Regions from separate parts of the Pseudomonas sp. 05N36 genome, predicted to be linked through region 2. Evidence: predicted binding sites of a transcription regulator. Region 2 holds the regulator's gene; each other region holds the start of a gene.
What was found. Region 2 encodes sigma-54, which starts transcription at its own class of promoters, with help from an activator protein. Its sites were predicted from a motif close to ANTGGCATNNANNTTGCTNT; they were not measured.

Region 1: the regulator sigma-54 is predicted to act here: its motif matches at 2,730-2,749, upstream of glnA (glutamate--ammonia ligase).
Region 3: the regulator sigma-54 is predicted to act here: its motif matches at 1,869-1,888, upstream of AC1DIH_RS07240 (circularly permuted type 2 ATP-grasp protein).

The regions. Positions count from the first base shown of each region.
Region 1 covers NZ_JBFTNH010000001.1:560,903-571,524, reverse strand. Annotated here, with positions in the region: gene AC1DIH_RS02570 (DUF4124 domain-containing protein) at 1-404, opposite strand, end outside; gene AC1DIH_RS02565 (chorismate mutase) at 514-1,092, opposite strand; gene glnA (glutamate--ammonia ligase) at 1,227-2,633, opposite strand; gene thiI (tRNA uracil 4-sulfurtransferase ThiI) at 2,964-4,418, shown strand; gene typA (translational GTPase TypA) at 4,558-6,378, shown strand; gene AC1DIH_RS02545 (YkgJ family cysteine cluster protein) at 6,588-7,025, opposite strand; gene AC1DIH_RS02540 (glycogen/starch/alpha-glucan phosphorylase) at 7,278-9,728, shown strand; gene AC1DIH_RS02535 (DUF2339 domain-containing protein) at 9,936-10,622, shown strand, end outside.
Region 2 covers NZ_JBFTNH010000012.1:217,940-228,561, forward strand. Annotated here, with positions in the region: gene pmbA (metalloprotease PmbA) at 1-129, shown strand, start outside; gene AC1DIH_RS16895 (HPr family phosphocarrier protein) at 260-532, opposite strand; gene rapZ (RNase adapter RapZ) at 548-1,405, opposite strand; gene ptsN (PTS IIA-like nitrogen regulatory protein PtsN) at 1,408-1,872, opposite strand; gene hpf (ribosome hibernation-promoting factor, HPF/YfiA family) at 1,885-2,193, opposite strand; gene AC1DIH_RS16915 (RNA polymerase factor sigma-54) at 2,303-3,796, opposite strand; gene lptB (LPS export ABC transporter ATP-binding protein) at 3,978-4,703, opposite strand; gene lptA (lipopolysaccharide transport periplasmic protein LptA) at 4,703-5,248, opposite strand; gene lptC (LPS export ABC transporter periplasmic protein LptC) at 5,235-5,807, opposite strand; gene AC1DIH_RS16935 (KdsC family phosphatase) at 5,815-6,339, opposite strand; gene AC1DIH_RS16940 (KpsF/GutQ family sugar-phosphate isomerase) at 6,339-7,313, opposite strand; gene AC1DIH_RS16945 (ATP-binding cassette domain-containing protein) at 7,590-8,399, shown strand; gene mlaE (lipid asymmetry maintenance ABC transporter permease subunit MlaE) at 8,399-9,196, shown strand; gene mlaD (outer membrane lipid asymmetry maintenance protein MlaD) at 9,196-9,663, shown strand; gene AC1DIH_RS16960 (MlaC/ttg2D family ABC transporter substrate-binding protein) at 9,675-10,334, shown strand; gene AC1DIH_RS16965 (STAS domain-containing protein) at 10,331-10,622, shown strand, end outside.
Region 3 covers NZ_JBFTNH010000004.1:113,213-123,834, reverse strand. Annotated here, with positions in the region: gene AC1DIH_RS07245 (alpha-E domain-containing protein) at 1-415, opposite strand, end outside; gene AC1DIH_RS07240 (circularly permuted type 2 ATP-grasp protein) at 428-1,837, opposite strand; gene AC1DIH_RS07235 (ribonuclease E inhibitor RraB) at 2,140-2,481, opposite strand; gene AC1DIH_RS07230 (hypothetical protein) at 2,693-2,929, opposite strand; gene AC1DIH_RS07225 (START domain-containing protein) at 3,068-3,673, opposite strand; gene AC1DIH_RS07220 (YkgJ family cysteine cluster protein) at 3,715-3,969, opposite strand; gene AC1DIH_RS07215 (translation initiation factor 2) at 4,136-4,639, opposite strand; gene AC1DIH_RS07210 (aminotransferase-like domain-containing protein) at 4,731-6,170, opposite strand; gene AC1DIH_RS07205 (OmpA family protein) at 6,371-7,183, opposite strand; gene AC1DIH_RS07200 (DUF4398 domain-containing protein) at 7,180-7,536, opposite strand; gene AC1DIH_RS07195 (substrate-binding periplasmic protein) at 7,546-8,370, opposite strand; gene AC1DIH_RS07190 (electron transfer flavoprotein subunit alpha/FixB family protein) at 8,452-9,381, opposite strand; gene AC1DIH_RS07185 (electron transfer flavoprotein subunit beta/FixA family protein) at 9,384-10,133, opposite strand.

The sequences.
Region 1 (10,622 bases), on a different contig from region 2:
TCGATGTTCACCAGTTGCAAGCGCGGCACATTGCTCGGCTGGCCATACGGTTGACCGTCCAGCAGCAATCGAAACAGATGCGACCCTTGCAGGCGTGGCTGAATCTGCACGCCGACGGTGAAGGTGCCGTTATTGGCGCGCAAGGCTTCATCGCTGGGCAGGCCGGTCAGTTCCAGCACTGAATACACGGCGTTTTTGTCTGCGTGTGCGGCCGGTTGTTCGGGCGCTATCGGCGCTTGGCGTTCGATGCTGTTGAGTGGTGGCAACTCGACGGCCTGACTCTTCACGCCATCGGGCGGTTGATTGCTGTAGGCGGTATTGCCGCTGGCGTCGGTGTAGCGGTAGATCTGCGCGATAGCGGGCTGGGCGATCAGCAACAGGATGAACAGAAAAACACGACCCATAAAAAACGACCAATAAACAAAAGCGTTGGGTTGCAGCATAGGTCAGGGTCAGGTGTTGGCCCACGTCACTTACACCCTGACACGAAAGATCAATAAATCTCGCCAGCTCCTATGGATGGACGCCGCACAATTCGGCGGTGGCGCGTACCAGTGCAAGCTCGCGCAGCGGCACTTGGGTTGCGGCTTTATTGGCTTTGGCCAGCCATGACGGGCAGTGAGGATCATTGCGATACGGGGTGAAATCGGCCAATTGCTGCAGCAGGCGTGTTTGCAGCAGGTCGAGTTGCGGGCGGATCAGGCCAACGAGGTCGGGGCGAGGGTCGTTGGGTGCTTTGCCTTGTGCGTGCCAGTCGGACAAATGCGCGTACTGCACTAACTTGTTGGCTTCGATCTGCGCCGAGAAGAACTGCTCAACGGCTTCATTGCTCAATTTATAGTAGGGCGCCTCGGCGAGAGCGTCGGCAATGACTTCGCGTTCACGCTGACGATCCTCGACAGGCTTGCCGCTGTCCCACTTGCTCAGCGCGACCTTGTCAGCAATCACCAGTCGCTCCTGAATGGTGCTGAGCAGCGGGGCGAGGGCCGCGGGTGCCGGGGTTGGAGCTGGAGCATGAGTGGCAGTGGTGGCAGCGCAGGCAGTGTTGGCGAGCAGGGCGGTGAACAGTGCAAGGCTCAAACGTAGGTACATGGGATGTCTCTTCTTCATTCCGTGGAAAGGCATGATGCCTATAACAGTAGGCCCGATAATAAGCGTTCGCCCACAAAAAAGGCCTCCCGAAGGAGGCCTTTTCGCATTACGCCGCTTGCGCGAGCGTTACTGGATCAGCAGCTGTAGTACAGCTCGTATTCCAGTGGGTGTACGAAGGTACGTACTTTGATTTCTTCTTCGCTTTTCAGGGCGATGTAAGCGTCGATGAAGTCGTCGCTGAAAACGCCGCCTTTGGTCAGGAACGCACGACCTTTGTCCAGCTCTTCCAGGGCTTCTTTCAGGCTGCCGCAAACTTGTGGGATCTCTTTCGCCTCTTCAGGCGGCAGGTCGTACAGGTTTTTGTCAGCCGCATCGCCTGGGTGGATCTTGTTCTGGATGCCGTCCAGGCCAGCCATCAACAGTGCAGCGAAGCCCAGGTACGGGTTGGCTGCCGGATCCGGGAAGCGAGCTTCGATACGGCGAGCGCGAGGGCTCGACACGTAAGGAATACGGATCGAAGCGGAGCGGTTGCGAGCCGAGTAGGCCAGCATCACCGGAGCTTCGAAACCTGGGACCAGACGCTTGTAGGAGTTGGTCGACGGGTTGGTGAAGCCGTTCAGGGCCTTACCGTGCTTGATGATGCCGCCGATGAAGTACAGGGCGGTATCGGACAGGCCGGCATAACCTTCGCCAGCGAAGGTGTTCTTGCCATCTTTGGCGATGGACAGGTGAACGTGCATACCCGAACCGTTGTCGCCGTACAGTGGCTTAGGCATGAAGGTCGCGGTGCGGCCGTATGCATCGGCAACGTTGTGTACGCAGTACTTCAGGGTCTGAACTTCGTCAGCCTTGGCGACCAGGGTGTTGAACTTCACACCGATTTCGTTCTGGCCGGCAGTCGCCACTTCGTGGTGGTGAACTTCGATGACCAGGCCCATTTCTTCCATGGCGTTGCACATGGAGGTACGGATTTCGTGGTCGTGGTCGAACGGCGGAACCGGGAAGTAGCCGCCTTTGACGCCTGGACGGTGGCCTTTGTTGCCGCCTTCCACGTCCTGGTCGGACATCCACGAACCTTGTTCGGAGTAGATCTTGAACATCGAGCCGGAGATGTCGGACTTGAACTTCACTTCGTCGAAGATGAAGAACTCAGGCTCTGGACCGACGAAAACGGTGTCGCCGATACCGGTGGACTTCAGGTATTCCTCGGCGCGCTTGGCGATGGCACGTGGGTCACGGTCATAGCCTTGCATGGTCGAAGGCTCGATCACGTCGCAAACCAGGATCAGGGTCGGCTCTTCGGTGAACGGGTCCAGAACGGCAGTGGTGTCGTCCGGCATCAGGATCATGTCGGAAGCTTCGATGCCTTTCCAGCCAGCGATGGAGGAACCGTCGAACATTTTGCCTTCTTCGAAGAAAGCTTCATCCAGCGCATCGCGAGCCGGCATGGTCACGTGGTGCTGAGTGCCTTTTGTGTCCGTGAAGCGCAGATCAATCCACTTGACGTCATGATCTTTGATGAGTTGAACCGACTTCGACATAGTGTCCTCCGGGTGGCTTCGGGCTTGGTAATGGATGCCCTTACAATGTGGGTGATGCCGGCGCGAATACTCTGCCTTGGCAACCTGCCTCACAAGGGAGCAAATTGCATGCCAGTGCCCCGGATTGGATTTATTGCCCCAATATCACGCTTATAAGGGTGCAAGGCGCTTTAAAACAGAAAATCTCGCCCTTAAATGTAGCGCTAAAATTAATAAATGACCTGTTTTGGTGCGTTGAAAACCTTCTGCACATTAACTGGTTAAACCTTGAGCAATTTCCGCTATAATCCGCGCCCCCCTTTTTCGGCTGGCCCTGCGCGCGCTGTTTTCATGAAACTAATCGTAAAAGTCTTCCCCGAGATCACCATCAAGAGCCGCCCGGTACGGACGCGTTTCATCCGTCAATTGGCCAAGAACATCCGTGCCGTGCTCCGCGACCTGGACCCGGCTGTGGTGGTGAACGGCGTGTGGGACAACCTCGAGCTGGAAACGCACGTCAGTGACCCCAAGGCCTTGAAGGACATGACCGAGCGCCTGAGCTGCATGCCGGGCATCGCGCATTTCCTGCAGGTCGACGAGTACCCGCTGGGCGACTTCGACGACATCGTCGCCAAGTGCAAGCAGCACTATGGTGATTCGCTGGCCGGGAAGATCTTTTCGGTGCGCTGCAAGCGTGCCGGCAAGCACGAATTCAGCTCGATGGACGTCGAGAAATACGTCGGCAGCCAGCTGCGTCGTCAGTGCGGCGCCGCCGGGATTTCGCTTAAAGCGCCTGAAATCGAAGTTCGCATCGAAATTCGCGACAAACGGTTGTTTGTGATTCACAGCCAGCACAACAGCATCGGCGGCTACCCGCTCGGCGCGCTGGAACAGACCCTGGTGCTGATGTCCGGCGGTTTCGATTCCACCGTCGCGGCATACCAGATCATGCGTCGCGGGCTGATGGCCCACTTCTGCTTCTTCAATCTCGGCGGGCGTGCCCACGAATTGGGCGTAATGGAAGTCGCGCATTTCATCTGGAAGAAGTACGGCAGCTCCCAGCGCGTGTTATTTGTCAGTGTGCCGTTCGAGGAAGTGCTGGGAGAAATTCTCGGCAAAGTCGATAACAGTCATATGGGCGTAGTATTGAAGCGTATGATGTTGCGCGCTGCGTCCCGGATCGCTGATCGGCTGGACATCGAGGCGCTGGTCACTGGCGAAGCGATTTCCCAGGTTTCCAGCCAGACGCTGCCGAACCTGTCCGTGATCGACTGCGTGACCGACAAGCTGGTGTTGCGCCCGCTGATCGCCAGTCACAAGCAGGACATCATCGACCTGGCCAACGAAATCGGCACCGCCGATTTCGCCAAGCACATGCCGGAGTACTGCGGGGTCATTTCGGTGAACCCCAAGACCCACGCCAAGCGTCCGCGCGTGGAGCACGAAGAGAAAGAATTCGATATGGCAGTGCTCGAGCGTGCGCTCGAGAACGCCAAGCTGGTGCCGATCGATCGCGTAATCGATGAGTTGGGCCAGGACTTGCAGATTGAAGAAGTCAGCGAAGCGCTGGCCGGTCAGATCGTCATCGACATCCGTCACCCGGATGCCGCCGAAGACGACCCGCTGGAGCTTGCTGGCATCGAGGTACAAACGATGCCGTTTTATGCACTGAACGCTCGTTTCAAGGAACTGGACCCTACTCGCCAGTACCTGCTCTATTGCGACAAAGGCGTGATGAGTCGCCTGCATGCCCACCATTTGCTCAGTGAGGGGCATGCCAATGTGCGCGTTTATCGACCGAGCTAAGAGCCCGGGGCTGTTTGCCTGTGGCCTGCGTCACCGGCCCCCCGACTCTGCCGTCAAGCTGTAACGGCAAGGCCTGACTCTACTGTAAATCGCTGCCAAGACTTGTCAGCACACCGAATCCTCTGATCGAGATACACAAGTGATCGAAAATCTACGTAACATCGCCATCATTGCTCACGTTGACCATGGTAAAACCACCCTGGTAGACAAACTCTTGCGTCAATCCGGCACTCTGGAGCGCAACGAGCTCAACGACGAGCGCGTGATGGACTCCAACGACCAGGAGAAAGAGCGCGGTATTACCATTCTGGCGAAAAACACCGCCATCAACTGGAACGGCTACCACATCAACATCGTGGACACCCCGGGCCACGCCGACTTCGGCGGCGAAGTTGAACGCGTAATGTCGATGGTTGACTCCGTTCTGCTGCTGGTTGACGCTCAAGACGGCCCTATGCCGCAAACCCGTTTCGTGACCAAGAAGGCCTTCGAAGCCGGCCTGCGTCCGATCGTGTGCATCAACAAGGTTGACCGTCCAGGCGCGCGTCCGGACTGGGTTCTGGACCAGATCTTCGACCTGTTCGACAACCTGGGCGCCACCGAAGAACAGCTGGACTTCAAAGTCGTCTACGCCTCGGCCCTGAACGGTATTGCCGGTCTGGACCACACCGACATGGCTGAAGACATGACCCCGCTGTACCAGTCGATCGTCGACAACGTACCTGCGCCGAAAGTCGACCGTGACGGTCCGTTCCAGATGCAGATCTCCGCACTGGACTACAACAGCTTCCTGGGTGTTATCGGCGTTGGCCGTATCGCTCGTGGTCGCGTCAAGCCGAACACCCCGGTTGTCGCTATCAGTGCCGACGGCAAGAAGCGTAACGGTCGTATCCTGAAGCTGATGGGTCACCACGGTCTGCACCGTATCGACGTTGAAGAAGCCGCCGCAGGCGACATCGTGTGCATCAGCGGTATGGACGAGCTGTTCATCTCCGACACCCTGTGCCAGCTGGACACCCCGGAGGCGATGAAGCCTCTGACCGTTGACGAGCCAACCGTTTCCATGACCTTCCAGGTAAACGACTCGCCTTTCTGCGGTAAAGAAGGCAAGTTCGTGACGTCCCGTAACATCAAGGAACGTCTGGACAAAGAGCTGCTGTACAACGTTGCACTGCGCGTTGAAGAAGGCGACTCGGCTGACAAGTTCAAGGTTTCCGGCCGTGGTGAGCTGCACCTCTCGGTACTGATCGAAACCATGCGTCGCGAAGGCTTCGAAATGGGCGTTGGTCGTCCGGAAGTGATCATCCGTCAAGTTGACGGCGTGAAGCAGGAACCGTTCGAAAACGTCACCATCGACACCCCTGAAGAATCCCAGGGCAAGGTCATGGAAGAGATGGGCCTGCGTAAAGGCGACCTGACCAACATGGTGCCGGATGGCAAAGGCCGTGTTCGTCTGGAATACAACATCCCTGCTCGCGGTCTGATCGGTTTCCGTAACCAGTTCCTGACCCTGACCAACGGTGCCGGCATCCTGACCTCGATCTTCGATCGCTACGACACCATGAAGTCCGGCGACATGTCCGGTCGTCAGAACGGTGTTCTGGTATCGGTAGAAACCGGCAAGGCGCTGACCTACTCCCTGGAAACCCTGCAGGCGCGTGGCAAGCTGTTCGTTGAACACGGTCAAGAGATCTACAACGGTCAGATCGTTGGTCTGAACAGCCGTGACAACGACATGGGCGTCAACCCAACCAAAGGCAAGAAGCTCGACAACATGCGTGCTTCGGGTAAAGACGAAACCATCGCTCTGGTCCCACCTGTTCGCTTCACCCTGGAACAGGCTCTGGAATTCATCCAGGACGATGAATTGTGCGAAGTGACACCTAAGTCGATCCGCCTGCGTAAGAAGATCCTGGACGAAGGCGAGCGTACCCGCGCTGCCAAGAAAGCCAAGAACTGAGTTAACTCAGGCTGAATGAAAACGCCCCCGGTCGAAAGGCCGGGGGCGTTTTTTTTGTCTGGGGTTTGTGCGGTGTTTGTCCCGGCCTCATCGCGAGCAGGCTCGCTCCCACAGTGGGCTGTGGTGTTCACATAATATGTGTTCAGCACCGAACCTTGTGGGAGCGAGCTTGCTCGCGATGGGGCCCTGTCAGGCAGCGAAGATACGGATCAGAACTTATCGAGGGTTCGCGGATTGCTCTCGCGCACGACTTCTTTTGGCTTGTACGCGCAATACCCAGGCCGTGGGCCGATTTTCGGGTGGTTGCGGCAAGTATCCGGGCGCTTTTCATAAATAGTGCACAAACGGCTCTTACGATCCAGATACAGGCAATCGTTGTTGCTCATGCGCTGGAGCGTGAAGATCTCGGACTTCTGGTTGTAGCGCTCGACGATGCCTTCCTTCTGCAAGCGCTTGGCGATGTTCTTGGGTGGATCGCCCAGTTCGAATTCGTCGACGATGCCGATGCGGATCAGGTCTTTGATCTTGACCTCGACCGGCAGCGTGCAGCAGCTGGACACGCATGAGCCGCACATCGGGGCAGAGTACTTGGCCCAGGTATCGAGACGGTCGATCTCCGCGGCGGCGATCAGGTTCGGCTTCATCATGTGGAATTACCAGCGTGCATCAGGGCGCGCGATCATACCGGGACTGGTGATTTTTTGAACGACCATTTGCCGGTTTTTTTATGGCTACACTGAATTTTTCGAGCGGTCGGCATGGCATCTGCATCTTTTCAACGTGTATCGGCAAGGGGATAGGCTCGATTCAGGCGATTGAAAAAACGCCGAACGAGTGCATTCATCTCATGTCAGACCGACTAGGCTCAGTCAATTTCATGCTCGTCCGAGGTCCTATCGATGACTCAAGAACCACTAGTTCGCGAAGCTGAAGTGGCCGCATTTCGCGACGCCGTATTGACCAAACTTACTTATGCAGTGGGCAAGGACCCGGATCACGCCTTTGACCATGACTGGTTTGAAGCGATTGCCCTGGCGGCGCGTGATCACATGGTCGAACACTGGATGGACCACACGCGGCAGATCTACCGCAAAGGCCAGAAGCGCGTTTACTACCTCTCGCTGGAATTCCTCATCGGCCGCTTGCTCTACGACAGCCTGAGCAACCTTGGCCTGCTCGATGTGGCTCGTGAAGCGCTGACCGAGCTGGGCGTCGACCTCGAACGCATTCGCCTGCTGGAGCCGGATGCTGCGCTCGGCAACGGTGGCCTCGGCCGTCTGGCGGCGTGCTTCATGGAAAGCATGTCGACGCTCGGCATCGCCGGCCATGGCTACGGTATTCGTTATGAACACGGCTTGTTCCGCCAGGCGGTTGTCGATGGCTGGCAGCAGGAGCAGACCGAAAACTGGCTGGATTTCGGCAACCCCTGGGAGTTCGAGCGGCCGGAAGTGGCTTACCCGATCGGCTTTGGTGGCAGCGTTGAAACCGTGACCGATGAGACCGGCAACTCCAAACAGGTCTGGTCGCCGGCGGAAACCGTTCGCGCAATTGCTTACGACACGCCAGTCGTCGGCTGGCGTGGCGCTAGCGTCAACACCTTGCGCCTCTGGCGTGCTCGAGCCATGGAGGACTTGCACCTGGAGCGCTTCAACGCCGGCGACCACTTGGGTGCGGTGGCCGAAGTGGCCCGTGCGGAAAGCATCTCCCGCGTGCTCTATCCTGCCGACAGCACCGAGGCCGGTCAGGAGCTGCGGCTGCGTCAGGAGTACTTCTTCGTCGCCGCGTCCTTGCAGGACCTGCTGCGCCGTCACCGCAATATGCACACCTCGGTACTGACCCTGGGCGATCACGCAGCGATCCAGCTCAACGACACGCACCCCTCGATCGCCGTGGCCGAGTTGATGCGCCAACTGGTCGATGTGTACGGCGTGGCGTGGGACGCGGCCTGGCAGATCACCGTCGATACGCTTTCCTACACCAACCACACGCTCTTGCCCGAAGCGCTGGAAACCTGGCCAGTCGGTTTGATGGAGCGGATGCTGCCACGGCACATGCAGATCATCTATTTGATCAACGCCCATCACATCGATTCGCTGCGCGCCAAAGGCATGCATGACTTTGACGTATTGCGCGCGGTGTCGCTGATCGAGGAAGACAACGGTCGCCGGGTGCGCATGGGCAACCTGGCGTTTCTGGGTTCCCACAGTGTCAACGGCGTGTCCGCCCTGCACACCCAGCTGATGCGCAGCACGGTGTTTTCCGAGTTGCACAAGCTGTATCCAGAGCGAATCAACAACAAGACCAACGGCATTACGTTCCGCCGCTGGCTCTATCAGGCCAACCCGGAACTGACCTCGATGATGGTCGATGCACTGGGCCCGGATCTGCTGGATAACCCGGAGCGGAAACTGATCGGCCTGGAGCCGTTTGCCGAGAAAGCAGCGTTCCGCAACAAGTTCGCCGAGCAGCGCCTGCACAGTAAAAAGGCCTTGGCCTATCTGATTCATGAACGGCTGGGGATTGCGGTCAATCCGGCGGCAATGTTCGACGTGCAGGTCAAACGGATTCACGAGTACAAGCGCCAGCTGCTCAACCTGATGCACACCGTGGCGCTGTATCAGGCGATCCGCGCCGAGCCGGAAGTCGATTGGGTGCCGCGGGTGAAGATCTTTGCCGGCAAAGCTGCCGCGAGTTATCACCAGGCCAAGCTGATCATCAAACTGACCAACGACATCGCCCGGGTGGTCAACAACGACCCGACGGTGCGCGGTTTGCTGAAAGTGGTGTTCTTGCCCAACTACAACGTCAGCCTGGCGGAAAGCATCATTCCGGCGGCCGACCTGTCGGAGCAGATATCCACGGCCGGTTTTGAGGCTTCCGGCACCAGTAACATGAAGTTCGGCCTCAACGGCGCGCTGACCATCGGCACGCTGGACGGTGCCAACGTGGAAATGAGCGAGCGCATTGGCGTCGAGCACATGTTCATCTTCGGCCTGACGGCGCAGCAGGTTGAGGCGCGCAAGCAGAATCACGAGTTCTATGCCGCACCGGACATCGCCGCCTCCCGTCGATTGGGGGATGTACTGCAAGCGATTCGTGGCGGTGTGTTCTCGCCCGATGAGCCATCGCGTTACACCGGACTGATCGATTCGTTGATCGAATATGACCGCTTCCTGGTCTGCGCCGACTTCGATTCCTACTGGAATGCCCAGCTGCGGGTTGAAGAGCACTGGCACGACTCGAAGGAGTGGTGGCGCTCGGCAGTGCTCAACAGTGCACGCATGGGCTGGTTCTCGTCTGACCGGACCATTCGCGAGTACGCCACGGATATCTGGAAAGCGCTGGAGTAACTTTTAGCAATAATTGCGAGCAAGGCCCAGCGGTTGTGGGGCCGGATCGATATACTAGGCGGCAGTTTTACCGGGCCGCAGTGTCAAAGGGCTCAGTCAAATTTGGACGCACAGGCAACCCAATGTGGGAGCTGTTTCACACTAGACTGAACCAGACGCTGTTGGGCCCGGACTCGCCCGGCAATGGGCCGCTTAGGGATATCGACCATGCAATGGATGTTCATGCTGATAGGGATGGTGCTGGGCTGGGTGCTCGATGAGTCATTCAGCGATGCGCTGATTGGCGCGTTGATCGGCCTGGGGATGGGGCAGGCGATTGTGCTCAGGCGCCTGAATTCACAAACGGACGAACAGCGTCGCCAACTGGAGCAGGCGCAGGTCGCCCTCGGCGCGGTCGAGCAACGGCTGGCGCTACTCGAAACCCATGGCGTCCAGTCAACTTCGGTCCCTGAGTCGACAACGGCCAGCGAGCCGACTATTTCTCCTGATATCGTCTTCGATCAAGCGCCTGAGCCTGGCCCGGCGCCGTTGTCTGCCGCGCAGGAACTGGTTTGGGAATTGCCGCCCGAATTCGAACCGGTACACGCGAGCATCACCCCTGAGCCTGCCGATCTCTGGGCCCCGCAACCCAGCGAACCACCACAACCGGCCGAACCCCGTGGTCCGAATCTGATCGAGCGCGGTATTACCGCCGCACGCAATTGGCTGTTCGGTGGCAACACCGTACTGCGGGTCGGCGTGGTGCTGTTGTTCTTCGGTTTGGCGTTTTTGCTGCGCTATGCCACCGAAGGCATGGTGGTGCCGATTGAGTTGCGTTACGCCGGGGTCGCTGCGGCCGCGTTGGCTTTGCTGGGTCTGGGTTGGTGGTTGCGACTGCGCAACACCAACTACGCG
Region 2 (10,622 bases):
GTGACTATCGCCGGCAACATGCGCGATATGTTCAAGCAGATCATTGCCGTGGGTAATGACCTGGAACTGCGCAGCAACATTCGCACGGGCTCGGTGTTGATCGAGCGGATGACCGTAGCGGGCAGCTAAGCGCTGCTGCCATACGAAAAAAAGCGCGCCCCCCATTGGGTGACGCGCTTTTTTATTGCCTGACGCGAATCCTGTGGTGAGGGAGCAAGCTCCCTCACTACACAAGCCTGCTCGCCAAAAGGTTGGGCGCTTACTCGCCTTCGTCGAAGAAGTTGTTGATCAGCGCCACCAATGCGTCCATCGCTTCCTGCTCCTGTTCACCTTCAGTGCTCAGGTGGATCTTGGTGCCTTTGCCAGCAGCGAGCATCATCATGGCCATGATGCTTTTGCCGTCGACCATGGATTGCGGGGTGCGTCCGGCCCTGATCTGGCACGGGAACTGACCTGCGACGCCAACGAATTTGGCTGAAGCGCGGGCATGCAGACCCAGTTTGTTGATGATTTCAATTTCCAGAGCAGGCATCGCGGTGTGAATCCTTTAGCTAAGGTCGCGGTGGCGAACCTGGACGTTCTTCAGGGATTGTTGCAGGACCTGGCCCAGACGTTCGGTCAGGTAGACGGAGCGGTGATGCCCGCCGGTGCAGCCAATGGCGATGGTGACGTAAGCGCGGTTGCTGGCAGCAAAGCGCGGCAGCCATTTGAGCAGGTAAGTGGAGATGTCCTGGAACATCTCTTCGACATCCGGCTGAGCCGCCAGATATTCGGCAACCGGCTGGTCCAGCCCGGATTGCGCGCGCAGTTCCTGCTTCCAGTACGGGTTCGGCAAGCAACGTACGTCGAACACCAGATCGGCATCCACCGGCATGCCGCGCTTGAAACCGAAGGATTCCACCAGAAACGCAGTGCCCGGCTCTGGCTGGTTCAAGAGGCGCAGCTTGATGGTATCGCGCAGCTGATACAGGTTCAGATTGGTGGTATTGACCTTGAGGTCTGCCAAGTCGGCAATCGGTCCGAGCAGGTTGGTCTCGTCTTCGATGGCTTCGGCCAGCGAGCGGTTGGCGTTGCTCAGCGGGTGGCGACGACGGGTTTCCGAGAAGCGCTTGAGCAAGGTTTCTTCGTCGGCGTCCAGATACAGCACATCGCATTGAATGTGCCGGCTGCGCACCTCTTCCAGGAGTTCCGGGAAACGTGACAGGTGGCTCGGCAGGTTGCGCGCATCGATGGAAACCGCAACCAGCGGTTGCGCCAGTTCGGTGTGAATCAGTGCGCGCTCGGCCAGTTCCGGTAACAGGCCGGCCGGCAGGTTGTCGATGCAGTAGTAACCGTTGTCCTCCAGTACATCGAGGGCGGTACTTTTACCCGAGCCAGAACGGCCGCTGACGATGATCAAGCGCATGATTAGTGACCGTTCTGCTCGTCGAGGACAACCTGGTACAAGGCTTCATTACTTTTTGCGCTGCGCAGGCGATCGCGGACTTCTTTACGATCGAGCATGCTGGCGATCTGGCGGAGCAGTTCCAGGTGCGCATCGGTAGCGGCTTGCGGGACCAGCAGAACGAATAGCAGGTCGACCGGAGCACCGTCGATGGCGTCGAAATCTATAGGAGCGTCCAGGTGCATCAAGGCACTGATGGGCGACTCGCAACCTTTGAGGCGGCAGTGGGGGATGGCGATGCCGTTGCCAAAACCGGTGGAACCGAGTTTTTCACGGGCGACCAGACTCTCAAAGACATCCTGCATGGCCAGACCCGGCACTTCGCGGGCGATCAGGTTGGCAATTTGTTCGAGGGCTTTCTTTTTACTGCCGCCCGGCACGTTCACCAAGGAACGGCCGGGGGTCAGGATGTTTTCAAGTCGGATCATGGGTTGGGAGTGTTAACGACCGGTCGCGCCCTGAAGGAGGCTCTGGGTCTTTTCCTTATGCTTTTTGAGTTGTTTATCCAGCTTGTCGGTCAGGGCGTCGATCGCGGCATACATGTCGTTATGCTCAGCGTTGGCGACCACTTCTCCACCGGGGATATGCAGCGTGGCTTCGATTTTCTGCAGCAGCTTCTCGACGGTCAACGTGACCTGCACATTGGTGATCTTGTCGAAATGCCTTTCTAATCGGTCGAGTTTTTCGCCGATGTAGATGCGCAGGGGTTCGGTCACTTCCAGTTGGTGTCCACTGATGTTGACTTGCATACAGCTTCTCCTTCGTTGCCAGTGCATAAGGCGGCAGGCTGGCTTGCCTGCCACTAGAGCGTGTCCGAAAAGTTTTCGAACACACCCTGGAACGCTATGGCGCAGCCCGTCACATCAACCGCTTGCGTTCGCTCGAAGGCGCGATCCCCAGGGACTCGCGGTACTTGGCGACGGTGCGGCGGGCCACCTGAATGCCTTGTGCCTCCAGTAAACCAGCGATCTTGCTGTCACTCAACGGCTTTTTCTGATTTTCCGCGGCAACCAGTTTTTTGATGATCGCGCGGATCGCTGTGGACGAGCATTCACCGCCCTCAGAGGTGCTGACATGGCTTGAGAAAAAATATTTCAGTTCATAAATACCGCGTGGGGTATGCATGAATTTTTGCGTGGTCACTCGTGAAATCGTCGACTCGTGCATGCCGACCGCTTCAGCAATGTCATGCAGGACCAACGGCTTCATGGCCTCATCGCCGTACTCAAGGAAGCCGCGTTGGTGCTCGACGATCTGGGTAGCGACTTTCATCAGGGTTTCGTTGCGGCTTTGCAGGCTCTTGATGAACCAGCGCGCTTCCTGCAACTGATTGCGCATGAAGGTGTTGTCGGCGCTGGTGTCGGCGCGGCGGACAAAGCCGGCGTACTGCGGGTTGACGCGCAGACGCGGAACCGACTCCTGGTTCAGCTCCACCAGCCAGCGCTCGTTGTCTTTGCGCACGATGACGTCGGGAACCACGTACTCGGCTTCGCTGGACTCGATTTGCGAGCCCGGACGCGGATTCAGGCTTTGCACCAGTTCGATGACCTGGCGCAGCTCATCTTCCTTGAGCTTCATGCGGCGCATCAGTTGGCTGTAGTCGCGGCTGCCCAGCAGGTCGATGTAATCGATGACGAGGCGCTTGGCCTCGGCCAGCCAAGGGGTCTTGGCGGGCAATTGACGCAGTTGCAGCGACAGGCATTCGCTGAGGTTGCGTGCGCCGATACCGGCCGGCTCGAATTGCTGGATGCGATGCAGGACGGCTTCGATCTCGTCGAGTTCGATGTCCAGTTCCGGATCGAAAGCCTCGAGGATTTCTTCGAGGGTTTCGTCCAGATAGCCCTGATTGTTGATGCAGTCGATCAGGGTTACCGCGATCAGTCGATCGGTGTCGGACATTGGCGCCAGGTTCAATTGCCAGAGCAGATGGCTCTGCAGGCTTTCGCCGGCGGAAGTGCGAGTGGTGAAATCCCATTCGTCGTCATCGTTGCTCGGCAGGCTGCTGGCGCTGGTCTGGTAAACGTCTTCCCAGGCGGTGTCGACCGGCAGCTCGTTAGGGATGCGCTCGTTCCAGTCGCCTTCCTCGAGGTTATCGACCGTAGGCGCGGTTTCCTGGTAGGAGGGTTCCTGGATGTCTGCGTTGGGTTTTTGCTCGATGTTGTCCGCCATCGGGTCGGCGTTATCGAAGTCGTCGCCTTCTTCCTGGCGTTCGAGCATTGGATTGGACTCCAGTGCCTCCTGGATTTCCTGTTGCAGGTCCAGGGTCGACAATTGGAGCAGGCGGATGGCCTGTTGCAGCTGCGGTGTCATCGTCAGCTGCTGGCCCATTCTCAAGACTAGCGATGGTTTCATGGCAGGGGCTTAACACCTTATTCGCCGGCGCACATGCGCCATCCACTACAGGGCGCCGGAGCGCCAAACATAAGCAAATTATATGCCTGAAACTGAAGTCTTTGCCTAGAGCGCTGTAACAATAAATACGTATGGTTTTATTGGGGCAAGCGCTCCGGCGACTGACCGGACACCTCAGTGCTTACAGGCGGAACTCATGGCCCAGATACACTTCCTTGACCAGGTCGTTGGCCAGGATGGTTTCGGCGTCGCCTTCGGCAATCAGTTGGCCGTCGTTGACGATGTAGGCGGTTTCACAGATGTCCAGGGTTTCACGAACGTTGTGGTCCGTGATCAGCACGCCGATACCCTTGGCCTTGAGGTGATGAATGATCTGCTTGATGTCGCCTACCGAAATCGGGTCCACGCCGGCGAAAGGTTCGTCGAGCAGGATGAATTTCGGCGCCGTGGCCAGGGCACGAGCGATTTCCACGCGGCGACGTTCGCCACCGGAAAGGCTCATGCCGAGGTTGTCGCGGATGTGGTTGATGTGGAATTCCTGCAGCAGGCTTTCCAGCTCTTTGCGACGACCGGCCTTGTCGAGCTCCTTGCGGGTCTCGAGGATGGCCATGATGTTGTCGGCGACCGAAAGTTTGCGGAAGATCGACGCTTCTTGCGGCAGATAGCCGATACCCGCTTGTGCACGACCGTGCATTGGCTGGTGGCTGACGTCCAGATCGTCGATCAGTACGCGCCCCTGATCGGCCTGGACCAGGCCCACGATCATGTAGAAGCAGGTTGTCTTGCCGGCACCGTTCGGGCCAAGCAGGCCGACGATCTGGCCGCTGTCGATCGACAGGCTGACGTCACGCACGACCTGGCGGCTCTTGTAGCTTTTGGCCAGATGCTGGGCTTTCAGAGTTGCCATTACTGGGCCTTCTGCTCGTCGGTTTTCTTTTTCGGCTGGATAACCATATCGACCCGTGGGCGCGGCGCAGTCACCGAAGCACCGGTAGCGCGGCCTGCGTTAGCAACCTGCTTGACGGTGTCGTAGACGATTTTCTCGCCTTCGGTGGTGTTGCCTTCGTTGATCACCTTGGCGCGGTCGATCAGTACGATGCGGTTTTGCGCGGCATGGTACTGGATAGTCACCCCGTAGCCCTGGACGGGTTTCGTATCGGTCGGCTTTTGCAACTGCTCGAAATACGCCAGGTTGCCCACCGAGGTCACGACATCGATGTCGCCGGCCTTGGTGCGGGTGATGGTCACGGTGTTGCCTTTGATGATCATCGAGCCCTGGGTAATGATCACGTCACCTTTGTAGGTGGCCACGCCATTCTTGTCGTCCAGCTGAGCGTCGTCAGCCTGAATGCGAATGGGTTGCTGGCTATCGTTCGGCAGAGCCCAGGCGCTCACGCTTCCCAGTGCTGCGCCCAGACTGAGCAAAATAGGGAGAGTTTTAACGAGCCTCATACTGTCCTCTTACGTTCGATAGCAGGTGTATCCTGCTGTCTTTCAAATACGCTTTCATTCCGTTACCCGTCGATACACCACCAGCGCCGTCGATTCTAACGGCTTGCTGGGTCTGCGCATATTGCTCTTGCGGGAATACCGTCATACGACTACTGGTAATCAGCATCGGGCGGTTCTGCTCGTCCGTGCGCGCGATACGTACCGAGTCGATCAATTCAACCTCGGTGCCGCCTGAATTGACCTCGCCACGCTCGCTCTGGACGTGCCAAGGGTACGCGGTGCCCCGATACATGTTCAGGTCGGGGTTGGTCAGCAGGGTGATGTCGGTCGCTTTGACGTGCTCGACCTTGTCGGAGGTCAGGTCATACTGCAATTTGCCATCGGGCAGGTACTGCACGCTGTGTGCGTTGATGGCGTAGTAGTCGATCTGGCTCTCGTCGACGTGCGCTACCGGCTTGTCGAGAAAGCGTTCCGGGCTGATATTCCAGTAGCCAACGGCCGCGAGCAACGCGGCAATGACCCCGAAAAACACTATGTTGCGAATCTTCTTGCTCAGCATAAGTGGCTCACAGGTACGCGGCATTAGCCGCTTCAAGGTTGCCCTGGGCGCGCAGGATCAGCTCGCAGAACTCGCGAGCGGCACCTTCGCCGCCACGGGCCTGAGTGATGCCGTGAGCGTTTTCGCGTACGAAACTGGCGGCATTGGCCACTGCCATGCCCAGGCCAACGCGGCGAATCACCGGCAGGTCCGGCAGGTCGTCACCCAGGTAGGCAACCTGTTCGTAGCTTAGGCCCAGTTGCGCCAGAAGCTCGTCGAGCACCACCAGTTTGTCCTCGCGGCCCTGATACAGATGAGGAATGCCAAGGTTTTTGGCGCGCAGCTCGACCACCGGGGTCTTGCGTCCGCTGATGATGGCGGTCGTCACGCCGGAGGCCATCAGCATTTTGATGCCCTGGCCGTCGAGCGTGTTGAAGGTCTTGAATTCGCTGCCGTCTTCGAGAAAGTACAGGCGACCGTCGGTCAGCACGCCATCGACGTCGAAAACCGCAAGCTTGATGTTTTTGCCGCGTTGCAGCAGGTCCGCGCTCATTACATTACTCCCGCACGCAGCAAATCGTGCATGTTCAGGGCGCCCACCGGACGGTCCTCGTTGTCGACCACCACCAGTGCGTTGATTTTGTGGTCTTCCATGATTTTCAGGGCTTCGGCGGCGAGCATTTCGGCGCGGGCAGTCCTGCCATGAGGGGTCATGACGTCGTCGATGGTGGCTTGATGGATGTCGATGGTCCGGTCCAGTGTGCGGCGCAGGTCGCCGTCCGTGAAAATGCCGGCGAGTTTGCCGTCAGCTTCCAGTACCACGGTCATGCCCAGGCCCTTGCGGGTCATTTCCATCAGTGCGTCTTTGAGCGGCGTACCGCGCACGACTTGCGGCAACTCCTGGCCCGCGTGCATGACATTTTCGACTTTCAGCAACAAACGGCGACCCAGAGCACCGCCCGGGTGTGAAAACGCGAAATCTTCGGCAGTGAAGCCGCGGGCTTCCAGCAAGGCAACGGCCAGTGCGTCACCCATTACCAGCGCCGCCGTGGTGGAGGAGGTCGGTGCCAGGTTCAGCGGGCAGGCTTCGTGCTCGACATGAACATTGAGGTTCACTTCGGCAGCCTTGGCCAGTGGCGAATCAGGATTGCCGGTCAGGCTGATCAGCTTGATGCCCAGACGCTTGATCAGCGGCAGCAGCGTGATGATTTCGTTGGTGGAACCGGAGTTCGACAGCGCGAGGATGATGTCATCGCGAGTGATCATGCCCATGTCGCCGTGACTGGCTTCGGCCGGGTGTACGAAAAAAGCCGTGGTGCCGGTGCTGGCGAGGGTGGCGGCAATCTTGTTGCCGATGTGCCCGGATTTGCCCATGCCGACCACGACTACGCGGCCTTTGCTGGCCAGAATCATCTCGCAAGCGCGTACGAAATCTGCGTCGATGTGGGGCAGCAAGCCTTCTACGGCTTCAAGCTCGAGGCGGATAGTGCGTTGTGCTGATTGAATCAGGTCGCTGGATTGGCTCATGTCAGAAATCGTATAACCTGAGAAAAGGCGGCGATTATAGCGGTAATGAGCAAATCCCTCACGTTAGTTCGTCGTGCTTTATTCAGGCGACTCCCGCAAACGCTGAAACTTGGGTCTTTTTGCCTGTCTTGATGCTGAACACTGCGGGCTTCGGCCTTGGGCGCTTTGTATTAGCAGTGATATAGTTCGTCGCCAGTTCGGCCTGCCCAGGTTGTTGTGTGCTCTCGGCAGGGAGCCCGGCGTCCGAGTAAGAGGCTTGCATCGCAAGGAGTTTAGATGAGTGCCGATAACGCCTACGCGGTCGAGCTGAAGGGAGTGTCCTTCAAGCGCGGCGCGCGCAGCATTTTCAATAATGTCGATATTCGTATTCCGCGCGGCAAGGTTACCGGCATCATGGGACCTTCCGGTTGCGGAAAAACCACACTGCTGCGCCTGATGGGCGCGCAGTTGCGCCCTTCAGGTGGCGAAGTGTGGGTCAACGGGCAAAATTTGCCCACGCTGTCTCGTAGCGACCTGTTCGATGCGCGCAAGCATATGGGCGTGCTGTTTCAGAGCGGCGCGCTGTTCACGGACCTTGATGTTTTCGAAAACATCGCCTTTCCGTTGCGTGTTCATACCCAGCTTCCGGATGAAATGATCCGTGACATCGTCTTGCTCAAATTGCAGGCGGTAGGGTTGCGCGGTGCCATCGACCTGATGCCCGATGAGTTGTCCGGCGGCATGAAGCGCCGTGTCGCGCTGGCACGGGCGATTGCCCTCGATCCGCAAATCCTGATGTACGACGAGCCTTTTGTGGGGCAGGACCCAATCGCCATGGGCGTTCTGGTGCGCCTGATCCGCCTGCTTAACGACGCCTTGGGTATCACCAGTATCGTGGTCTCCCATGATCTGGCCGAAACCGCGAGCATTGCCGACTACCTGTACGTCGTAGGTGATGGGCAGGTGTTGGGGCAGGGGACTCCCGATGAACTGATGAACTCCGATAATCCGCGGATTCACCAATTCATGAAGGGGGATCCAGACGGGCCGGTACCGTTCCACTTTCCAGCGACGGATTACCGCGCAGATCTTCTGGGGAAGCGCTGATGCGCAAGATTTCACTAATAGAGAGAGTTCGTCGATTCGGCCAGGCCGGCATCGACAGCATAGCGGTGCTCGGCCGTTCATCACTGTTCCTGTTTCACGCCCTGCTGGGGCGTGGTGGCGTCAGCGGCGGATTTGGCTTGCTGGTCAAGCAGTTGCACTCGGTCGGCGTGATGTCCCTGGTGATCATCGTGGTCTCCGGGATATTCATCGGGATGGTGCTGGCGCTGCAAGGCTTCAACATTTTGTCCAGCTACGGTTCGGAGCAGGCGGTCGGGCAGATGGTTGCGCTGACGCTGTTGCGTGAACTCGGGCCGGTGGTGACTGCGTTGTTGTTCGCCGGGCGTGCCGGTTCTGCATTGACCGCCGAGATCGGCAACATGAAGTCCACCGAGCAGTTGTCCAGTCTGGAAATGATTGGCGTCGACCCGCTCAAGTACATCATTGCCCCTCGTCTGTGGGCCGGCTTCATCTCCCTTCCAGTGCTGGCGATGATTTTCAGCGTGGTCGGTATCTGGGGCGGTTCCTGGGTGGCTGTCGACTGGTTGGGTGTGTATGAAGGTTCCTACTGGTCGAACATGCAAAACAGCGTGACGTTCGACGGCGACGTGTTCAATGGCATCATTAAAAGCATTGTATTTGCCTTCGTCGTGACCTGGATCGCCGTATTCCAAGGCTATGACTGTGAACCCACTTCCGAAGGGATCAGTCGTGCCACCACCAAAACCGTGGTGTATGCCTCATTGGCCATCCTCGGCCTGGACTTTATTTTGACTGCCTTGATGTTTGGAGATTTCTGATGCAAAACCGCACCCTGGAAATCGGTGTCGGCCTTTTCTTGCTGGCTGGCATCCTGGCTTTAGTGTTGCTTGCCCTGCGGGTCAGTGGACTGTCCCCTGTTTCGAGCACCGACAGCTATAAACTGTATGCGTATTTCGACAATATCGCCGGTTTGACGGTCAGATCAAAAGTGACCATGGCCGGTGTGACCATCGGCAAGGTCACGGCAATCGATCTGGATCGCGACAGCTTCACCGGACGAGTGACCATGCAGCTGGAAAAGCGCGTAGATAATCTGCCGACTGACTCCACTGCATCTATCCTCACGGCGGGCCTGTTGGGCGAGAAATACATCGGTATCAGCGTGGGTGGGGAACAGTCCCTGCTCAAGGATGGCGGGACCATCCATGACACGCAGTCGTCGCTGGTGCTTGAAGACCTGATCGGTAAATTCCTGCTCAATACCGTTAGCAAAGACGCCAAATAAGGAGTTTTTTCATGATCTCAACCTTGCGACGTGGCCTGTTGGTATTACTGGCGGTCTTGCCGTTCATGGGTAACGCCATGGCTGCACAGTCCGCGCACGATATCGTGCAGGACACCACCAATCGGTTGCTCGCCGATCTGTCGGCCAATAAAGCGAAGTACAAGCAGGATCCGAAAGGCTTTTACGATGCCTTGAACACCATCGTCGGGCCCGTGGTGGATGCCGAGGGCATCTCCAAGAGCATCATGACGGTCAAGTACTCGCGCAATGCCACACCTGCGCAAATGAAAACCTTTGAAGAAAACTTCAAGCGCGGCCTCTTCCAGTTCTATGGCAATGCCTTGCTCGAGTACAACAATCAGGGCATTACCGTTGACGCGGCCAAGGATGAGTCGGGAGACCGTACCAGCGTTGGCATGACGGTCAAAGGCAGCAATGGCGCGATCTACCCTGTGTCCTACACACTCGAAAAGATCAATGGCGAGTGGAAGCTGCGTAATGTGATCATCAACGGCATCAACATCGGCAAGCTGTTCCGTGATCAGTTCAGCGACGCGATGCAGCGCAATGGCAATAACCTGGACGCGACCATCAACGGTTGGGCCGGTGAAGTCGCCAAAGCCAAGGAAAAGACCGACGCAGAAACGACTCAGAAGAAGCCCGCCCAATGAGTGAGTCGGCTGTCAGCATGGGCGAGGCCGGTGAGCTGATGCTCCGCGGCGTACTCGATTACCGTACCGGGCCGGCCTTGCGCAAGCAGGGTCAGGCCTTGATCAAGTCGAGCACGGCGCCGGCCCTGGTAGTTGATTGCTCGGGTGTGCAAAAGTCCAGCAGCGTCGGTTTGTCGTTGTTGCTGTGTTTCATGCGTGACGCGCAAGCGGCGGGCAAGGCGCTGAGCATTCGTGCATTGCCTGACGACATGCGTGAAATCGCTCAGGTCAGCGAATTGACCGAGCTGT
Region 3 (10,622 bases), on a different contig from region 2:
TCCACTCGCAGAAACGGCTCATGCCATAGCGGCTGAGGCCCTGTTCGGCGATACCGCGAATTTCCAGCCAGGTCGCGTTGATGTTTTCCCACATGTCGGCGGTGATTCGCCCACGTACTGCGTGAGCACTGGCCCGCGCGGCGCCGAGACAACTGTAGATACTGGCCGGGTTCGCTGCATCCAGGGCGAAGAAGTGCAGCAAACGCTCGGCATGCAATTGACCGTGGCGCTCAAGGTAATCGTCCAGCGTGCCGGTGATCAGCAAGGGCATCGCCAATTCGTGCAGACCATCGCCGCGCCCATCCTGCGGCATCAATGACAGCGAATAACTGATGTCGAGCATCCGTGCGAGGTTTTCCGCCCGTTCCAGGTAACGCGACATCCAATACAAATCCGAGGCGGTTCTACTTAACATGGCAGGTTTCCTTCAATCCTCGACCACCCAGGTGTCCTTGGTTCCGCCACCCTGGGACGAATTGACCACCAGGGATCCTTCGCGCAGGGCTACACGGGTAAGGCCACCGGGTACGACCCGGGTTTCGCGGCCAGACAGGACAAACGGACGCAAGTCGATGTGCCGCGGCGCGATGCCGCTTTCGACAAACGTCGGGCAGGTCGACAGGGACAACGTCGGTTGGGCGATATACGCGTGGGGCTTGGCCTTGATGCGTGCGCGGAACGCTTCAATTTCAGCGGCGGTGGCTGCAGGCCCGACCAGCATTCCGTAACCACCGGAACCCTGGGTTTCCTTGACCACCAGCTCAGGCAGGTTCGCCAGCACGTGAGAAAGCTCTGACGGGTTGCGACACTGCCAGGTCGGCACATTCTTCAGGATCGGTTCTTCGTCCAGGTAGAAACGAATCATCTCGGTCACGAACGGATAAACCGACTTGTCGTCCGCGACACCGGTGCCGATGGCATTCGCCAGCACCACATTGCCGGAACGATAGGACGACAGCAGCCCTGGAACGCCGAGCATCGAATCCGGGTTGAACGCCAACGGATCGAGGAAAGCATCGTCGAGGCGACGGTAGATCACGTCGACGGCTTTCGGCCCGTCGGTGGTGCGCATGAACACCTTGTCGTCACGTACGAACAGGTCCGCGCCTTCCACCAGCTCCACGCCCATCTCCCGCGCCAGAAACGCGTGCTCGAAGAACGCACTGTTGAAGCGCCCGGGAGTCAGTACCACGACACTCGGATTGTCCAGCGGGCTGGAGCTTTTCAGCGTGTCGAGCAACAGGTTCGGGTAATGATCGATGGGCGCGATGCGCTGGGCGGCGAACAACTCGGGGAAGAGCCGCATCATCATCTTGCGGTCTTCAAGCATGTAGCTGACGCCACTGGGCGTGCGCAAATTGTCTTCGAGCACGTAGTACGTGCCGTCGCCATCGCGCACCAGATCGACGCCAGAGATGTGCGAATAGATATCGCGATGCAGATCCAGCCCTTGCATGGCCAGCTGGTATTGCTCGTTGGCCAGCACTTGTTCGGCGGGGATGATGCCGGCCTTGATGATGCGCTGCTCGTGGTACAGGTCGGCAAGGAACATGTTCAATGCCTTGACCCGCTGGATACAGCCGCGCTCGACGATCCGCCATTCACTGGCGGGGATGCTGCGGGGAATGGTGTCGAAGGGAATCAGGCGCTCTGTCCCCTGCTCATCACCATAGAGCGTGAAGGTTATCCCGGCACGATGAAATAACAGATCGGCCTCGCGTCGCCGTTGTGCCAAAAGCTCGTCAGGCGTTTCAGCTAACCAACGGGCGAACTCCCGATAGTGCGGGCGGACCAGGCCGCCAGCGTCGTACATTTCATCAAAATAGGTGCGGATCATGCCGTACTCCTTGTCACCCGGACACCTGGACTTCGCAAGGCCCGTGCCAGCGGCATAAACGCTTTACTATCAATCGGTTGGCTAATCGTCGAAGACTCGCCGCACCAATCCTGTGCAGCCAATGCCTCAACCTGTTCGTCTCCCGCCTCATTGCGAAGCAATGCTGATGGACATTACCGGTATAGCCAGAGTTGGTTTCACGGCCTGTGTGCGGTTGCGATCCCTTGACTTCTCAATGTCCGAAAACGAAAACGGCCAACCCTGAGGTCAGCCGTTGCTGAGTGTTGTCGCTGTTCATAGTGTTATGCGAGTAGCCCTCGTACCTCCTGCTTGACGCCCCATCCTTCGATAATCCCGCCCAAAGGCTCGACCACCGCCTCAAAGTCCTGTTCGAAGTCGCCAATGCCGCCATAAGTGGCGTACATCACTTTGCTCAACTCCAGATGCCAGGCACCGTCATCACGCACGCTGACCTGCGCATTCAAGGATTCACCGCGAAAATGCCCTGCCGCCCTGCGTGCCCGCTCCTCATCCGGAAAAATGGCGTAGAACTCGATGGGATGGAACCGTGAAAAGTCAAAACCGCCTTCTTTCATGCGGCGCAGCACACTGCTGCTGATGTCTTCTTGATAGGCTGTGCTCATGAAACGTCCTCCTCAATCTGATGGATAGACTTTCCGTACTCCCTGCGCCCGCAACCGAATGGTGAGGGCGATACGGCAATCAGATTGCCGCCGGGAAACAAGCATGTAGCTGACAAGACCAGACCTTAGCGATCCATTCGCTGATCTCGATTGCAGAGTAGCCCCAAGTCAGAGCTGCTGCCAAGGCCTGTTTGCGAGTCGCATCAAGTGGTTATGCAAGTGGAGTGATACTGAGGATTTCTATGCTGTTCTGATCTTTCAGGCTTTTGACTGTCGGATCATCCGTTCGCCCCTCCAGATCATTGAGATCGAGCTCGGCCGGGACAGGGAGGAGTTTTGAGCGAATCAATTGCGCGGCCCGCTCCATCGTGGGTTTTTGTTCGCAATCGAATTGCTCGACGGTCTGCACACCGTGATCATCAACGAAGGTGACTTCCCACTTTTGCATCAGTGCCTCCTTGGTAAAACCCACAGATGGGCTTACAACATCTCGACCCCGAACGCCGGATAATCGTTCCCCCTGAATCCATCGGTTCGACATGAAAAAGGCCGCCGATTGGCAGCCTTATTTGCAAAGAGCACAGGATTACTTCTCGGCGCGTGCTTTCAGGGCTTTCAAGGTATTGAAGGGTGCGTCGACCACAAACTTGTTGGCCAGCCACGACGGCACGCTGCCACCCGGCTCGGTGTGAACCTGATAGGTCACTTCGACCTGGTCTGCACCTTTTGGAACAAACTTCCAGAAACCCTGGACCTGGGTGACACGAACAAAGCCTTTTTCTTCAGGAAGGTAGGTCGGTACACCTTCAAGCTTACGCGTCAGGCTGCCATCGGCGCCTTCGACAGTGGTCACGTGCAACACCGAGTCACGCGCCGTCACCGGCCATGGGGTGCTGAACTGAGTGTAGGTCCAGCTTTGATCGCCTTCGTGCTTGAGCAACTTCTGCACCTTGCACTCATGAATCCAGGCACACGCGCCGGGCACGTCTTCCTGAAGCGCGCGCAACTTGGCCACGGAGGTCTTCATTACGGTCACACCGCGATAGGCCTTGTACTGAGACCCGGCGACTTCACTCAGGGAAACCTTGATTCCGTCCTCATCCTTGGCAGTTTTCCAGTCTTCAGCCTGGGCTGTCGTGGCCAGCAGAACGGTCAAACCACACAACACAGCGATACGATGCAGCGAACCCATAGTCTTATTCCTTATTGTTGAAGTTCCGTTCGTTGAACACATTACGCCGCGGTCATTTGCTCCCACCAACCAATCAACTTGATGGCTTCTTCCCGGCTGTCGCCGCACACCTCGACATCCGCCTGAAACGCGCTACATACCGCCGGCCGTTCAGGCTTGCCGAAAATACTGCACAGATTATCGACAGACAGTTGCACACAACGTTCTCCCGCCGCCTTGCCGTTTGGCATGCCAGGGATGGGTGTGCTGATGGAAGGGGCAATGCAACAGGCGCCACAGCCTTCACGGCAGTTCATGACGACACGCTCCTGGCGACGGGTAATGTGTTGAATAACGTGGACTAGAGTACCCGCTAAAACAGCCGTTTGAAATTGGCCGGATAGAGGTTTTTCGCTCAAACACGCGTGACTGACCAGTCTCCGACAAAGCGTCAGGTGCGCGGGTCACAGATCAATGCAAGTTTTACTGTTTGAACTGAAACTCCAGCGCCGCACCTTCGACTTCCCGGTGCTCTTCTTTGCGCATTTGCAACTGCATTTCGTTGCTGAGCAGGCGACCGTTGAGCTGGAACGGGCTGTCATCCCTGGTTTTTTCACCAAACATGGGCGGCAGTAAAGGAGCATGTTTGACCAGCGGAACGGTGCCAACAGGTTGCAACTGCTTGACCATGTCCGATGGCAGGCTCAAATCCAGCGTGGCCGGTGGCAAGTACGTGGTTCTGACCACTTCGCTCGCGGATTTTGATTTTGAAGCAACCGGTGGGCGTTTTTTCGAAGGCGTCGGCTTCTTTGCCACTTTGGGCTTTTTGACCGGCGTAGGTTTTTTGGCCGGTGCAACGGGCTTCACTTTTGCTTCAGACGTGCTGTCGCGCCCCTTATCCAGAGCAGTCGCAGCCATCGCGCTGCCAGGAATGAAAACATTCAAGAGGCACGCCAACATCAAACCAGCAGGGAAAATCGCTTTCATGAACACTACAGCGCTAACGGCAGAGGGCCATATGCTCGCTTGTTGCAAGGTCCCTGACAAGCTCGCATAGCAATCCAGCCCCCGGTATGCGTCAAAAACCGCTTGCCGTCTCCTGACAAAGTTGAGTGGCCAGCATCCCGAGCGTCATCAGCGCCCGCTCTGCTTCACGATTCCACGGTGTGCCGCAGTTCAAGCGAATGCAGTGATTGAATTGCTCGGTGTTACTGAAAATCAGCCCCGGCGCGATGCTGATGCCCTGCTGCAGCGCACGTACATGCAGTTCCTGCGTATTGACCCGCCCCGGCAGGCTGACCCACAGAATGAAGCCGCCTGTGGGCCGGGTTATCTGCGTTCCCTCGGGGAAGTACTGCTGCACCGCCAACTGAAAAGCGCTGAGGTTCTTGCGGTACTCCTGGCGGATGTAGCGCAAATGGCGATCATAACCGCCGTTTTCCAGATAGGCCGCAATCCCCATCTGCGTCACGCTGCACGCCGAATGGGTGCTGAAGGTCTGCAGGCGCTGGATTTCCTGCTGGTACTTGCCCGCAATCATCCAGCCGATGCGTACGCCGGGTGACAGGGTCTTGGAGAAACTGGAGCAATAGATGACCCGATCCAGTCGGTCATAGGCTTTCAGCGATTTGGTGCGGCCTTGCTCGAACATCAATTCGCCGTAGATATCGTCTTCGACAATCTGGATATCGAAGTCCGAAGCCAGACGCAGCAGCTGTTTTTGCCGCTCTTCCGGCATGGTGCCGCCCAGCGGGTTGCTCAGGCGCGTGGTCAGCACCAACGCCTTGATCGACCACTGGTTGGCTGCCAGTTGCAAGGCTTCCAGGCTCATGCCCGTCGCCGGGTCACTGGGGATCTCGATGACTTTCAAACCCAACAAATCGGCGAGCTGCAACAAGCCGTAGTAAGTCGGCGACTCAGCCGCGATCAGATCGCCGGGACGCGTCAGGACGCGCAACGACATTTGCAGCGCATCGACGCAACCATGGGTGATGACCACTTCCGATGGGTCGACCACTACACCGGCATCTCGCATGCGGATCGCCACCTGGCGACGCAACGGCTCAAAACCCGGGCTGAACATGTAACTGAACGCCCGCGGGCTGTGGAACCGCGTGACCTTGGCCAATTGCTGGTGCAGTGCCCGTACCGGCAGATAGTCGACACTGGGCACCGCCGCGCCCAGCGGGAACACCCCTTCGCGACGCGACTCGACCAACACTTGCTGAATGATACTGCTGCGCGTGACCAGGCCGGGGCGTTCGACACGCGCGATATCCGGCGTCGGCGCGGTCAGTGCCGGGGTCTGGTGGACGTAGTAACCCGACTGCGGGCGTGCACGAATCAGCCCCTGGTCTTCGAGGTTGGCATACGCCTGAAGCACCGTCGCGTGGCTGACATTGAGCTGCGAGCTCATCTTGCGCACTGAAGGCACGCGCTCGCCGGGCTGATAGACACCACGCCGGATATCCTCAGCCAATTGCTGAGCGATACGTTGATAGAGCAAGAGATTGGTCATGACGCAGCACTCGATTTCACGGGCATTTTATTCTTGTGTGAAACATTACCGGAACAGTTTAGAAGTGTACTGGGACAGTTACCACAATAGTCGACCGTACAGTGCAGTGACAGCAAAAACTGTACTGTTTTGCGGGCCATTTCGCAGGTATAAAAAAACCCGGCACCGCTGAGGGGCCGGGTTTTCCAGTAACGCTGACCTTAGCGGGCAGCGCCGAGCTGGCCTTTTTCGTCGGAGAACACAATTTCGACCCGACGGTTCTGCGCACGCCCCCGCTCGGAAGCGTTGGCCTCTACCGGGTATTCATCGCCATAGCCTTCGACTTGAATGCGCTTATCTTCGATCCCCAGATCGATCAGCATGTCCGCCACCGACTGGGCGCGATCGCGAGACAGATTGAGATTGTCCTGCTTGCCGCCGGTGCTGTCGGCATAACCTTCGATACGCACTACGCGCTTGGGGTTGAGCTGCAGGAACTGGACAATTTTCAATACGGTGCGATTTGCCGAGTTTTTCAGCTCGGCCTCACCGGTGTCGAACAGTACATCCCCCAGGGTCATGACCAGACCGCGATCAGTCTGGGTCGTCGCCAGGTTGATGATTTGCTCTTCCAGCCATTTACCCTGTTGTTGCACGCTGAGCAGTTTGTTCTCGCGCAACGCCAACTGCAGGCGCTGACGCTCCAGCTCAAGCTTGGCCCCACGTTCGTCATTCAGCGCTTGCTCGGTGTGCTGACGGGCAATTGCGCTGTAACGCTGACTCAGGTAAGCGTAATGCTTAACATCCGGGCCGCTGCCCCAGTAGGTCGACAGGCGATCAGCCCGGGCAAGGGACTCACCCGCCCGAATCACGTCCTTGGGCGCGATGCGCAGCACATTCGAATCTTCCTTGACCTTCTGAAAGTCAGCGCTGGCTTGTTGCAAAGCCGCTGCGCTGTGTTGACCTGCGCAGCCAGCTAGCCCTGCGCAACCCACCAGCAGCAAACCACCCAGAATGGTGTTTTTCAGGCTCATTGGGCATCTCCCAATTGCTTGCGCAGACGAGTGATGCGGGTGTTGAGCACGTTCAGTTTTTCCTGACTCTTCACTGTCAGCACCTTGGCCTCGGCCAGACGCGCGTCCAGCTCTGCCTGTTCGGCTTGCATGCGCGCATCCTTGAACGCTTGAGTGGTCATGTCGGCCTTAGCCTGAGCGAACTTGCCTTCAGCAAGTTTCAGTTCAGGCACGTCTTCAGTCGTTGCCCCGACAGCGGCGGCCTGTTCCAGGGCCCGTTCGGTCAAACGCAATTGTTCATTCGGCGCCGGATCGGCAGCACAACCCGCCAGAACCATAACGGCCATGGCAGCGAAAAGAGGTCGAAGAGTCACTAAAAATCCCTACTGTTTTGGGGTGCTGACGGGTTGCTGCATGTGTGCTTTCCAGCGCTCCAGATTGCGCTGCAGCACGGCCTCCGTCAGGCCGGACGCGGGCAATTCTGTCATCTTTTTCGACAACTGTCCGCGTAACCATGGATCGTTGCAGGCAGAGTTGCGGGAAATGGCGAGGAACAGCCCCGGTCGGTCGATCGGCTGCGGATACGCCTGCACATCGTTGGCCATACCCAATGTCTGTGCCATGGCCATCCCGGTATAACGCCCGGCGAGCACATAGTCCGCCTCACCCAGTAGCAACTTCTGAAAAGCCTGTGTCAGGTTCGGCAGGCTCATCAAGGTCAATTGCTCTTGTGCGTACGCCTCGAACGGTTGTGTCAAACGAGCCTTTGCCGAGACGGCGCCGACATGCCCACGCAAATCCTGCGCCGCGTTGTAGACCAATGCCGAGCCCTTGCGGGTCCAGACCAGATAGTCGTTTTCCAGCAACGGCGGCTGGATGTAGTCCAGTGATTCGAGTTGATTGTCCATCAGAGGCGCGTCGGCCAGCATGTCGATACGCCCGCTGCGCACTTCATCCAGCGTTTGAGATCGATTGCCGGCGTACAGCAACTCGACCTTGATCCCCAACTCCCCCGCCATCTGCTGCAACAAGTCGGCGCTGGTACCGATCAAGTGTGTCGGGTCTTGCGGGTCTCGCCACAGATACGGTGGTGCATCGGGGCTGCCGGTCACCACCAGACGCTCGCATTTGCCCGCAGCGACTGACAGCGAGGGCAAAGCCAGCAGGCTCAGCAGCCCCCACAAGCCGCTCAAGCGACGCAAATCCATGGCGTATTTCCCCACACTCAAATCGCAGACAATAAAAAGCCCGGCCAAAAGGCCGGGCTCTTTATAAGTCAAGCCGCTGGATTAGACCAGCTTCTCAAACTCGGGGATGGCTTCGAACAAGTCCGCCACCAGGCCGTAATCGGCCACCTGGAAGATCGGCGCTTCTTCGTCCTTGTTGATCGCAACGATCACTTTGGAGTCTTTCATGCCGGCCAGGTGCTGGATCGCGCCGGAGATACCGACGGCGATGTACAGCTGCGGTGCAACGATCTTGCCGGTCTGACCGACCTGCATGTCGTTCGGTACGAAACCTGCGTCGACCGCGGCGCGGGAAGCGCCAACAGCAGCGCCCAGCTTGTCGGCCAGGGCGTACAGGTGCTTGAAGTTGTCGCCGTTCTGCATGCCGCGACCGCCGGAAACGACGATCTTGGCAGCGGTCAGTTCCGGACGATCGGACTTGGCCAGTTCTTCGCCAACGAAGCTGGAAGTGCCAGCGTCGTGAGCAGCCGCAACTGCTTCAACGGCAGCCGAACCACCTTCGGCTGCAACCGGGTCGAAACCGGTAGCACGCACGGTGATGACTTTTACCGAAGCGTTGGACTGAACGGTAGCGATGGCGTTGCCGGCATAGATTGGGCGCTTGAAGGTGTCAGCGCTTTCAACCGAGATGATCTCGGAGATCTGGTCAACGTCCAGCTGAGCGGCAACGCGCGGCAGGATGTTTTTACCGTTGGAGGTGGCAGCAGCCAGGATGTGGCTGTAGCCCTTGCCCAACTCTGCTACCAGCGGTGCAACGTTTTCTGGCAGTTGGTGTGCGTAGGCAGCGTTGTCGGCGACCAGCACTTTGGCCACGCCAGCGATTTTCGCGGCCGCTTCAGCTACAGCGCCAACGCCCTGACCGGCAACCAGAACGTGGATGTCACCACCGATTTTGGCGGCAGCCGCCACGGTGTTCAGCGTGGCTGGGGCCACTACTTTGTTGTCGTGTTCGGCGATTACCAAGATAGTCATGATCAGATTACCTTCGCTTCGTTTTTCAGTTTCTCGACCAGTTCAGCCACCGACTTGACCTTGATGCCTGCGCTGCGTGCAGCCGGCGCTTCGACTTTCAGGGTTTTGTTGGTAGAGGCGGTGGAAACGCCCAAAGCGTCAGGAGTCAGCACTTCAAGCGGCTTCTTCTTGGCTTTCATGATGTTTGGCAGGGACGCATAACGCGGCTCGTTCAAACGCAGGTCGGTGGTGACGATGGCCGGCAGTTTCAGCGAAACCGTCTGTGCGCCGCCGTCGATTTCGCGGGTCACGGCAACTTTGTCGCCAGTGACTTCGACTTTCGAAGCGAACGTGCCCTGACCGTAACCGCTCAGTGCAGCGAGCATCTGGCCAGTCTGGTTGTTGTCGCTGTCGATGGCTTGTTTGCCAAGGATCACCAACGAAGGCTGTTCCTTGTCGACAACAGCCTTGAGCAGCTTGGCAACGGCCAGGGAAGTCAGGTCTTCGGCGGATTCGACGAGGATGGCGCGGTCGGCACCCAGAGCCAGCGCGGTGCGCAGTTGCTCTTGAGCGGAGGACGGGCCGATGGAGACGACGACGATTTCAGTCGCAACACCTTTCTCTTTCAGGCGTACGGCTTCTTCCACTGCGATTTCGCAGAAAGGGTTCATCGACATCTTGACGTTAGCGAGATCGACGCCGGAGTTGTCCGCTTTGACGCGAACCTTGACGTTATAGTCGACCACTCGTTTGACAGCTACAAGAACCTTCATGGATTCCTCGTTACTCTCCGGTGAAAAGAAAGTCGCCTAGGCGAACCTGGCGGTTGATGCTCATCGGGCACAAGGGCACCTCTAAAAACGCCGGCATTTGTAATGGTGACCCAGCTCACGAAGCGTGATGACCGTTCGTCAGTGGTGACTAACGAGTCATTCTGTGTCGCGACGTGTAAACTTCGCGCCAAACTTGCGCTGCGCGTCACCTTGTACTGCCTTCGCCCTGTTTTTAGAGATGCTCTTGAAACCAACAGTCAGCCTACGGCGAGCGCAAAACCGCCCGTATCTTGACCGGAACACCTATTCCGGTCAATACGCCAAAATGGCCAGTCATAAGCCGCGCTTCTTTGATTTCTCTGGGCTGGAGCAAATTCAAACAAACGTTTGTATTGGACGCTAAGAGTGGTGTAGATATAATGCGCCGCCTAGAGAGAAAGGTGGCTCATCGATTGTCCTCTCCCAGCGTTGTGCAGGGATTCATGGATG